Regions from separate parts of the Massilia pseudoviolaceinigra genome, predicted to be linked through region 1. Evidence: predicted binding sites of a transcription regulator. Region 1 holds the regulator's gene; the other holds the start of a gene.

Region 1 (5,240 bases):
CGCTCAATCCCAGGGCCACGGCGGAAGAAGCCAAGAAGAAGGGCGACTGCATCGACTGCAATATGTGCGTGCAGGTGTGCCCGACCGGGATCGACATCCGCAAGGGCTTGCAGTACGAATGCATCGGCTGCGCCGCCTGCGTGGACGCCTGCAACGGCGTGATGGACAAGATCGACCTGCCGCGCGGGCTGATTCGCTACTCGACCGACAACGCCATGGACAACAAGTGGTCGGCCAGGCGCATCGGCCAGCGCATTGTGCGTACCCGGGTGCTGATCTACACCGCGCTGCTGGCGCTGATCGTGGCCGGTTTCGGCACCGCGCTGGCGCTGCGCACGCCGCTCAAGCTCGACGTGATCCGCGACCGCGGCTCGATGGGGCGCGAAGTGGGCGACGGCATGATCGAAAACGTGTACCGCCTGCAGATCATGAATACCGCCGAAACCGGGCATACCTTCCGCATCAAGGTGTCGGGCATCGATTCGGTGCGCCTGGCCACGACCGACCAGGCCGTGCTCGATGGCGCCAGCACGCGCGCGGTACCGGTGCGGGTGCAGGTCGAGCGCAGCGCGGCGGCGCGCGGCTCGAACCACATCGAGTTCGAACTGACGGCGGTGGACGACCCGTCGCTCAGCGTGCGCGAAAAAGCCGTGTTCATCGCGCCAAAATAAAGCAAACAAGGAGACCCGCATGCAAACCGCCTCACCTCTGACTCCCTCCATCGGCCCGTGGTACAAGCACCGCTGGCCATGGCTCCTGATGCTCGGTCCCGCCATCGTGGTGGTGGCCGGCGTGAACCTCGGTTTCGTCGCCTACCGCGGCCAGGATGCGATGGTGGTCGACGACTACTACAAGAAGGGCAAGGCGATCAACCAGGACTTGCGGCGCGACCGCGTGGCCAGCGCCATGCGCCTGGCGTTCGACGCGCGCTATGATCCGGCCACGGAAAAGCTGGCCGGTACCCTGAGCAGCGGCGCACTGGCCTTGAGCGCGCCGTTCAGCATCCACCTGGCGCATGCCACCTTGCCGCAGAAAGACCGCAAGCTGGACGTGATTCCGGATGCGGCGGGGCGTTTTTCGGTGGCGCTGCCGCTGCTGGAACGGGCGCGCTGGCAGGTGGTGGTCGAGGGCGGCAAGCGTGACTGGCGCCTGGCCGCGGCCTGGCACTGGCCGCGCGAGCAGGCGCTGGCGATCAAGGCCGACGCTGCGGACCTTGCTCACTGACCGGGGGAGGGCAGATGCGACTTGCGATGAAAGTGTTGTGGCCCGCCTTCCTGGCGGCGATGCTGGCCGAAGGCTGCTTTTTTGCGCTGTTCGATCCGCGCGAGGCGCTGCATGTGGGCGACATCACGCTCTCGCCGATGGCGGCGTACACCATCGGCTTTTTCTTCTTCTGGACCTTTTGCGCGCTGGCCAGCGTGCTGACCTACTACCTGGTCGTCGTGCCGGACGATCCTCATCCGCCGTTCTAGGCGCGCGCCATCGGCCGTGCGGTCAGAACCAGGCTGGCGCCGCGGCGTCGTGCAGGCCCACCAGCGCCGCATAGGCGCCGTCGGCCGGCACCTCCATCATGCTCTTGACCGGCCCTGCTTGCAGAGCGCCGACGACGGCGGTCACGCTCTCCTGGTAAGAGATGACGTTGGTGTCGGCGGTAACGCCCTTGAGCAGCTCGCGCACGGCGTTCACCGCACTGGTGCCGGCATACGCGCCAGCCTTGTCTGCAGCGTCCAGCGCAAACGTAAAGTTGGTCGCCACGTCGACCTTCGCGGTGACCAGCGCCGCATCCTGCAAACCGGCCGGCGTTTTGTTGGCCATCGCGCCGGCGGTGATTGCGAGCGATGCATTGGCGCGCGTGAGGGCGCCGGAATCAATGGCCTGGGTCCAGTAATCGAGCCCGGCCTGCAACGGCGCGCGGTCAAACACGTTCTGGAAAATGGCTTTGACGAAGGCCGCGTTGTCGCCGCCGTACAGCGCTGTCGATTCGGCGCTTGAGCCGAACGAATCGATCAGCGTGCGCAATGGCGCACTGCCGACGTAGGCCGCATTCAACCCTTCGATCGTCTGCGGCGCTTTCAGCTCGACCAGGCGTTGCTGGAAGCTGGCCAGGCCCGCCACGTCGGCCGCGCGGCCGAAATAGCTGTAGTACAGCGACTGGGTCAGGCCAGCGTACTCCAACGCGGTGCTGTGGTTGGCGAAGGTGGCGCGCTCCACGTCGAACAGGATATCGCTGCCCTCGGCGCCCGTGGTGTCGACGATCATGTAATGGCCATGGTTCGAGATGATGCGGAAGCCGGAAACTTTGCCGTGGAACAGTGCGGTGTCGTTGCCAGCTTCGCCAGCGAGGATGTCGTCGCCGCCGCCACCGTACAGGGAGTCATTGCCGTGTCCCGCCACCAGCGAATCGGTACCGCCGTAGCCCGCCAACTGGTCATCGCCCAGGTCGACCTTGATGTAATTCGGGGCATTGTCGCCACGGATATCGTTGCCGTCGGCGGAATCCCTCATGTACTGCGAATAGCCGGGCAGGTCGGCGAGGCTGACGGTAATGTCGGTAAACCGGATGAACTCGATGCCGCTGAATTTGATTTGCGGATGGGACGACAGCGTATTCCAGTTGTAATGCCACTGTTCCGTGCTGTGGAAGCCGGCGGCGACGGCGTTGATGCGTACACCGCCGCTCGACACCGGCAGTACCAGGGTATCGATGCCACTGCCGCCGTCGACGATGGCACGCTCGCCCGCCACGAAGCCGACCGACATCACATCGTTGCCGGCGCCGCCGCACAGCTTGTTGTCGATGTTGGGCAAGCTGGAGGTGATGCTGTCGTTGCCATCGCCACCCAGGTAGCCGTCGGCGCCGCCGCCCGAGGCACGTTGGACATGGACATCGTTGCCGGCCGTGCCGTGGGCCTGGTCGTCGATGCGCACGGTCAGGTCCACGCGGCCAAGCAAGGTCGACGGATAGCCAGCAGCCTTGATGTAGATCCGTCCCGTTTGCTCGGCCAGAAAGCCCATGCGCGCGGTATTGAGGCCAGTGGTGTGGGTGCCTTCCTTCTCGTTGATCGGAAAGCCGTCGGCGTCGTACAGGAACAGCCACGGCCCCAATGCCGCGCTGATTTCAAAGTCGACCAGTTGGCCGGCCACCACGTCGAGGGCATAGGTGCCGCCGCTGGTCAGGAGCGTCCTGTCCCACGCGGGCGCGGTTCCCGCCGAAGTGCCGGTCCCGGGGACGTCGCTGAAAGCGGCGAGTACCTGCCGATCCGCCTTGATGAGATCCTCCGGCGCCAAACGGTGGCTGTGGTGCACCTGAGAAGTGAATGGGACGTAAATGGACATGGGCTCTACTTGCGGAAATTGATAATGAGATGGATGCATCCGTGGCGACGGCTACGCACCATGGCGGCGCCGCCTGCCGCTCCATCGCGCCGACGCGAGGGACGTGGCAAAGCCGGCGATTAAGCCTTGGTAATTGCCGTAAGTACACCGTTATAAGCAGGTGGAAATGAAGTTGCCCGCAGCGCCTTGGTTTATGCCATTGGGCTGCACTGCTCGGTGCCGGCGGCGAGCGCCTTGAGCATGGCCGGATCGAGCAGGGTCATTTCGCGCTTGTCGACACCGATCCAGCCCTGTTTCTTGAAGCGCGACAGCAGGCGGCTGATGCTTTCGATGGTCAGGCCGAGGTAGTTGCCGATATCCTCGCGCGACATGCGCAGCTGGAAACTGGTGGCCGAGTAGCCGCGCGCCGCGTAGCGTGCGGACAGGTTGACCAGGAACACCGCAAAGCGCTGCTCGGCTCGCATATTTCCCAGCAATAGCATGACATTTTGCTCGCGCGTGATTTCCTGGCTCATGATGCGGTGGAAATGGCGCAGCAGGGTGGGCACCTCGCCGAACAGTTCTTCCAGGCGCTCGAACGGGATCTCGCACACTTCGCTGTCCTCGAGCGCGACCGCGTCGCAATGGTGGCGGTCGGCGCTGATGGCATCCATGCCCAGCAGTTCGCCAGCCATCTGGAAACCCGTGATCTGCTGCTCGCCGCCGGCATTGACCTGGTAGGTCTTGAAGTGGCCGTAGCGGATCGCGTACAGATTGCGGAACGGTTCGTCCATCTGGTACAGGCGCTCATCGCGCAACAGGCGGCGGCGCTTGCCGATAATGCTGTCGAGACGGGTAATGTCGTCTTCATCGAGTCCCATCGGCAGGCAAAGCTGGTGCATGCTGCATCCCGCGCAGCTGGCCTTGAGCGCGGCGACGTTCAGCATGGCTGCGGGAACGAATGGAAGTGGCTGGGGCATAGGGGACTGACGTTTTGTGGCTTGATCCGTATGATACTCCAGTGGAACCTTGGCGCACAGGGCAATAGCGGTGCAGTTGCGGCATTTTCCCCAGTACAGATGGCAGAATGTCCACGGCGGCGTTGCATTATCTGCGCAGGCGTTGTGCAAGTCTCAACAGTGCTGGCCAAAGGACAAGGGATAGCCCGATGGCGGCGGCCGTTACCAGTTGCGCGGCACTTAATGGCGTGAAATGAAACACGGCCGCCAGCGCGGGCACGCAGGTGACGACGAGCAGGGCGGCGAGCGCGCCTGCGGCGATCATCCACCGCACCCGGTTCGGCCGGCGCTGCGCACCGTGTGCGAACATCAGTGCCAGGTTGGCGCCGACCAGCGCGCTGAAGGCAAAAGCGCGCGCCGCATCCGGCGCCAGCGCCGCCGACGCCCACAGCCACGCGGCGATGACGTGAGCCAGCGCCAGGGCGCCGTGCAGGCCCGCGCGCAGCAGGCCGGCGGCGCCGATGAGGGGCGCGTCGGGCCGGCGCGGCGGCTTGCGCATGCTGTCCGGATCGGGCGCATCGTTTTCGAAGGCGAGCGTGCAGGCCGGATCGATCATCAGTTCGAGGAACACGATATGCATCGGCAGCAGCACCACCGGCCAGCCGAACAGCACCGGCAGCAGCGCCATGCCGGCAATGCAGGCGTGGACCGACACCAGGTAACCCACCGCGCGCTGCATGCCGGCGAAAATCTGGCGCCCGGCGCGCAGCGCGGGTGCGTCGTTGACGCGGTCGCCGGTCATGCCGACGATGGCCCCGCCGGCCTTGAGCGCCTGCACGATGCGCAGCTTTTGCTCCGGCGCGATGCGCGCACACACCGTCACGTCGCCTATGAGGGCGCGCAGTTCGCGCGCCTTCCTCGCCGCCAGCGCGTCACCGGTCAGCAGCGCGCCCTCGGCCAGGCCGG
Region 2 (5,240 bases), on a different contig from region 1:
TGACTGGACGGGTGGAACCGAGGTGGATCAGGTGCTCGACCAGCGCCTTGACCGGGGCAAACCCCGTGCCCGAGGCCAGCAGCACGATCGGCTTGTCGGAATCTTCGCGCAGGTAAAACGTGCCGAACGGACCTTCGAAGCGGAGGATGTCGCGCTCCTTCATGGTATTGAACACCTGCTCGGTAAACAGCCCGCCCGCCATGTAGCGGATGTGCAAGGTCAGCGGGCCGGCCAGGCTGGGCGCGCTGGCCATGCTGTAGCTGCGCCGCTTGCCGTCGCGCAGCATGAATTCGATGTATTGCCCGGCGCGGTAAGCCAGTGCTTCATTGGCCGGCAGCTGCAAGGTGATGATGGCCACGTCCGGCGCGACTTTCTCGATGCTGGCCACGCGCGATGGCATCTTGCGCACCGGATAATCGGTGCTGCCGCCCACTTCGCGTGCTTCGATGATCAGGTCGGCCGAGGTGGTGGCACAGCAGAACAGCGAGAAGCCGGCGGCTTTTTCTTCCTCGCTCAGGGCGCGCTGCTGGTGCGCCTTGTGCGCGACCGTGCCGGAGACAACCTTGCCCTTGCAGGAACCGCAGGCGCCGTTCTTGCAGCCGTAGGGCAGGCCGATGCCGGCGCGGATCGCCGCCGCCAGCACGGTTTCGTCCGCTTCGCAGGCAAACTGGTGGCCGCTCGGCTGGACAGTAATCTGAAACGTCATAGTGTCATCGTCATCCATTGGAACTACATGATCGGTGTTGATCGCGCCGGTACTGTCGCGAGGAACGGGTTGCTGGTATTTTACATGCTCCGGTGCGCTCGCCGGGTGCGGCAGGGCCGGGATGAACCCCGACGGCGTCCCCTGCCGGCGCCACGGTTATCTTGTATATTGTCCGGCTACGCCATTGACGACAAACAATTTCACATGACCACCACTTCCCCTTTCAACCGGCCGCGCCTGCTCATTCTCGGCTGCGGCGATGTCGGCATGCGCCTCTTGCCGCTGGTGCGCGCGCGCTTTCGCGTGTTCGCCGTCACCAGCAACGCCGAGCGCTGCGCCGAACTGCGCGCGGCCGGCGCGGTCCCCATCATCGCCGACCTCGACCAGAGCGCAAGCTTGAAACGCCTGGCCGGCCTGGCGGACTGGGTGGTGCACATGGCGCCGCCGCAGACGGAAGGCACGCTCGACCGCCGTACCCGCAACCTGTGCGCGGTGCTGCCGGCCGGCGCGCGCATGGTCTACATCAGCACCACCGGCGTGTACGGCGACTGCGCCGGTGCCCTGATCGATGAAACGCGCACCGTGGCGCCGCGCAATGCGCGCGCGCAGCGCCGGGTCGATGCCGAGCGCGTGCTGCGCGCGTGGGCCAGCCGTAGCGGCGCGCGCCTGGCGATCCTGCGCGTGCCCGGCATCTATGCGCGCGACCGTTTGCCGCTGCGCCGTCTGGAGCAGGGCACGCCCGCGCTGCTGGCGTCCGAGGATGTGTTTACCAATCATATCCACGCCGATGACCTGGCGCGCATCGTGGCGCTGGCCTTGTACAGGACATTGCCCGGCCGCATCTATCACGCGGTCGACGATACGCATATGAAAATGGCCGATTATTTCGATACCGTGGCCGATGCCTTCGGCATGGCGCGTCCGCCTCGCGTTGCGCGATCGCAACTAATTGCTGAAGTATCGCCGATGTTGCTGTCGTTCATGTCCGAGTCGCGGCGCATGAGCAACGAGCGCATCAAGCGGGAGTTCGGTGTGCGCCTGCGTTTTCCGCAAGTTGCGCCGGCGGTGGCGGCGATGGCGCTGGTAAAATGACGGTCCCCACTAAGGAAGCGCGATGACCTACGAAGAATATCTTGATGAAGTAACCACCCTGATCACGGAAAAGTACAACCTGAGCGATGCCGCCGCGATCAAGCTGGTCGTGAAGGCGCAGGACGCCGAATTTTTCGTCGAACACGATGAGAAGGAAGCCATGCGCACGGTCGACCGCGCGCATCAGGACGCCAAAACCCTGTATCTGGCAAGCCAGAAGAAATAGGGGAGAAAGCGGATTGTCAATGGGCTAATACATGCGCTCGTTTGACCTCCATCAAGTTCCGGCGTCTCCGTGGCCGTATCGTGTGCAGTGTCGTCTCAATTGCTGACTTGTCCCAACCGTCATGCCACATCGGATCATCCAGCCAACCAAGGAACAAGTGCGCGCCTATATGGCACGGCGCGAAAGTGCGCGCCGTCCACCCCCGCCTCCCGAAGAGATCCGCCGCCAGCTCGGATGGCGCCTCGTCCCCACCGATAGTGAGCGCTTGCTCGTTCAATTCTATCTGATTCCCACCAATTACAGCCATTTGGCCACCCAGGTAGCGCTGGACTGGCTGTTTGCCCCTGTCCGGCGCGCCGCGCGCCGCGCCAATTCTCACCAAATATTGCCTTAAACACAAACTTAATTGAGTTAAAGTTCCACTGGTTGAGCGAATGTCAACACTTAGGTGTATGATGCACGCCTATGCTATGGCAGCCGCATATTCGGTCTGTTTTTGGCATTACCGCTTACTTAATTGACTGTAAAGACAGCGCACTGGCGAATATGCCACGGTGCGAATTTGGAAAGATATAAGAACATGACCAATCGCAGATTTCCGGAAGATCCTACCTACGATCCGAACAAAGTGCTCGATGCCATCATTGAACGCTTGCAGCTCAAAAACGACGCAGCCCTGTCGCGCGCGCTTGAAGTGGCGCCGCCCGTGATCAGCAAAATCCGCCATCGCACCTTGCCGATTGGCGCGACGATCCTGCTGCGCATGCATGAAATCAGCGATTTCAGCATCCGCGAATTGCGCGCGATGATGGGCGTGCCGGCGGTGAGCATCACTATTAACGCCTGAGGCGGCCCAAACGAAAAGGGGCACCATGTGCCCCTTGATCGGATATCCGGCGCCCCGTTCAGAGGCGCTTGAGCAGCATCGACCGGCACGGATTGCCGGTCGATGCTGCTCCTTGCGGTACTGCTCCACATGTTGTTGCGATCGTATTCGTCGCCGTGCCGCGGGGCGGGGACTGCGGTCCCGCCGGCGCGCGGATGATTGCCCACTGCTGGTCATGCGTTGCGGTGAAGCACTCAGACTGCCTGCCGCGCGCCTTGGGCGATCGCTTGCAGCAGTTCGCGTGTGGCTGCACTCACCACCAGTGTATCGCTGTCATCCGGTTCGCTGATTTTTGTGCACCATGCCGCCTGGGGCGTGGCGGACGTCACCTTCGTACACCATGCCGCGCTGACTGACGTTGCGCTGGTCCGCGTGCACCATGCCGACTTGGCTGCTTCCGTATTGGTCCTCGTGCACCATGCCGACTTGGCGGCGGTGGACACTGTGCGCGTGCACCATGCCGACTTGGCTGCTTCCGTATTGGTCCTCGTGCACCATGCCGACTTGGCGTCGGTGGACACTGTGCGTGTGCACCATGCCGACTTGGCCGCATCCGTATTGGTCCTCGTGCACCATGCCGACTTGGCGTCGGTGGACACCGTGCGTGTGCACCATGCCGACTTGGCCGCATCCGTATTGGTCCTCGTGCACCATGCCGACTTGGCGTCGGAGGACACCGTGCGTGTGCACCATGCCGACTTGGCCGCATCCGTATTGGTCCTCGTGCACCATGCCGATTTGGCGTCGGAGGACACCGTGCGTGTGCACCATGCCGACTTGGCCGCATCCGTATTGGTCCTCGTGCACCATGCCGACTTGGCGTCGGAGGACACCGTGCGTGTGCACCATGCCGATTTGGCGCTGTCGGCGCTGGTCCTCGTGCACCATGCGGCCTTGGTGTGAGCCGACACCGTGCGTGTACACCAGGCGGATTTGGCATGGTCCTCCGACACCCGTGTGCACCACGCCGACTTCACTTCTTCAGTGGTGGCGCGCGTGCACCATGCCGACTGCGCAGCGGCTGCTTCCATTGGCGCGGCGGCTTCGGTGGTGCGCGTGCACCATGCCGACTGCGGGGCGGCTTCCACCGGCGCGGCGGCTTCAGCGGTGCGGGTGCACCAGGCCGCGGCGCGCTGGCCGTAAGGCTCGTCGAACGTGCTTTCATACAGGTCGCGCATTTTGTTGCCGCAATCTTGCAGGTACTGCGTATCTTCCGCTTCGCCGCTCATGCCGACATACGGATAGTGGTGCAGGAAGTAGCCGAACGCGTGCTCGCAATCCTTCGCGTACTTCATGGTGTCCAGAATATGGTAGTGCCAGAAGATGTCGACTTCAATCATCGGTGCGGTTTCGTCTTCCGGGAACATCTTCATCAGATACAGAAAGCGCCGATACTCCACTTCCACTGCATCGGCTTTTTCCTGCGACCAGCCTTCGCCGGAATCGGCGTGGGTAAGCTTGAATTTGATTGGATCCAGATCGAGTTCCGAAATTGCGTTGATTGCGTCGTTGTTCATCATGATTAAGCCTCTTTTTTAGAGTGTGATTGGTTTATGTGACTACATCCCTGTTTGAATCTGCGGGTACTACGGCTGCTGCAAAACGACTGACTCTTTCATTTCTTCCGGTAAATCAATTGCCCTATTACATTGATTTCCGTTACTGTTTGAGGATGTTGCGCCGGTCCAAACCTAGCTTGTTGACTTAGCTCAATGATTATTTAGGGCAATTCCTAGTGCATTGCGGATGCACTGACTGTGCCGCAGGTCATTCAGGAGGATTCTGTTTAGGACAATGCCCGTCGTCATCAGACAAACGCGGCATGCGATTCACTTTTGCCGACCACTGCCCCGGACGGGCCGCCGCGCGAAGGTTCGTTGTGCAAGGGCACGCTCACGCACACCGTGGTGCCGTCGCCGCCGTTGCTGGAAATGGAGAACGAACCGCCGAGGATGCTGATCCGCTCTTCGATGCCGACCAGGCCGAACGAGCCGACCTTGGCCCGTTCGCCGGCCTGCAGGCCGATGCCGTTGTCGGTCACCGTCATCGACAGGCGATTGCCGTTGAGCTTGAGTTCAACCCGGACCCTGGTCGCTTGCGCATGGCGCACGATATTGCTCAGCGATTCCTGCAGGATGCGGAAGAAGGCCGTGGCGGCGTGGTCGCTGAGCGCCACTTCCTTCGGTTCATCGATCAGCTCGCAGGCGATGCCGGTACGGCGCTTGAATTCGGCGATCTGCCACTCCACCGCCGCCGACAAGCCCAGGTCCAGCACGTTCGGACGCAGGTCGTTGATGATCTGGCGCACGCTCTTGATGGTGGCGTCGATT

What was found. The regulator FNR, encoded in region 1, switches genes on or off when oxygen is low (the NO sensors DNR and NnrR bind a similar motif). The targets are predictions, from matches to a motif close to TTGATNNNNATCAA.
Region 2: the regulator FNR is predicted to act here: its motif matches at 4,610-4,623, upstream of RBA40_RS26340 (glycine-rich domain-containing protein).

Annotation. Positions count from the first base shown of each region.
Region 1 covers NZ_JAVCWL010000035.1:5,854-11,093, reverse strand. The annotation lists gene ccoG (cytochrome c oxidase accessory protein CcoG) at 1-671, shown strand, start outside; gene RBA40_RS27035 (FixH family protein) at 691-1,224, shown strand; gene RBA40_RS27030 (hypothetical protein) at 1,251-1,472, shown strand; gene RBA40_RS27025 (DUF4214 domain-containing protein) at 1,495-3,336, opposite strand; gene fnr (fumarate/nitrate reduction transcriptional regulator Fnr) at 3,528-4,295, opposite strand; gene RBA40_RS27015 (cation-translocating P-type ATPase) at 4,423-5,240, opposite strand, start outside.
Region 2 covers NZ_JAVCWL010000033.1:45,258-50,497, reverse strand. The annotation lists gene RBA40_RS26360 (CDP-6-deoxy-delta-3,4-glucoseen reductase) at 1-706, opposite strand, end outside; gene RBA40_RS26355 (SDR family oxidoreductase) at 911-1,798, shown strand; gene RBA40_RS26350 (hypothetical protein) at 1,821-2,024, shown strand; gene RBA40_RS26345 (hypothetical protein) at 2,605-2,871, shown strand; gene RBA40_RS26340 (glycine-rich domain-containing protein) at 3,105-4,430, opposite strand; gene RBA40_RS26335 (sensor histidine kinase) at 4,718-5,240, opposite strand, start outside.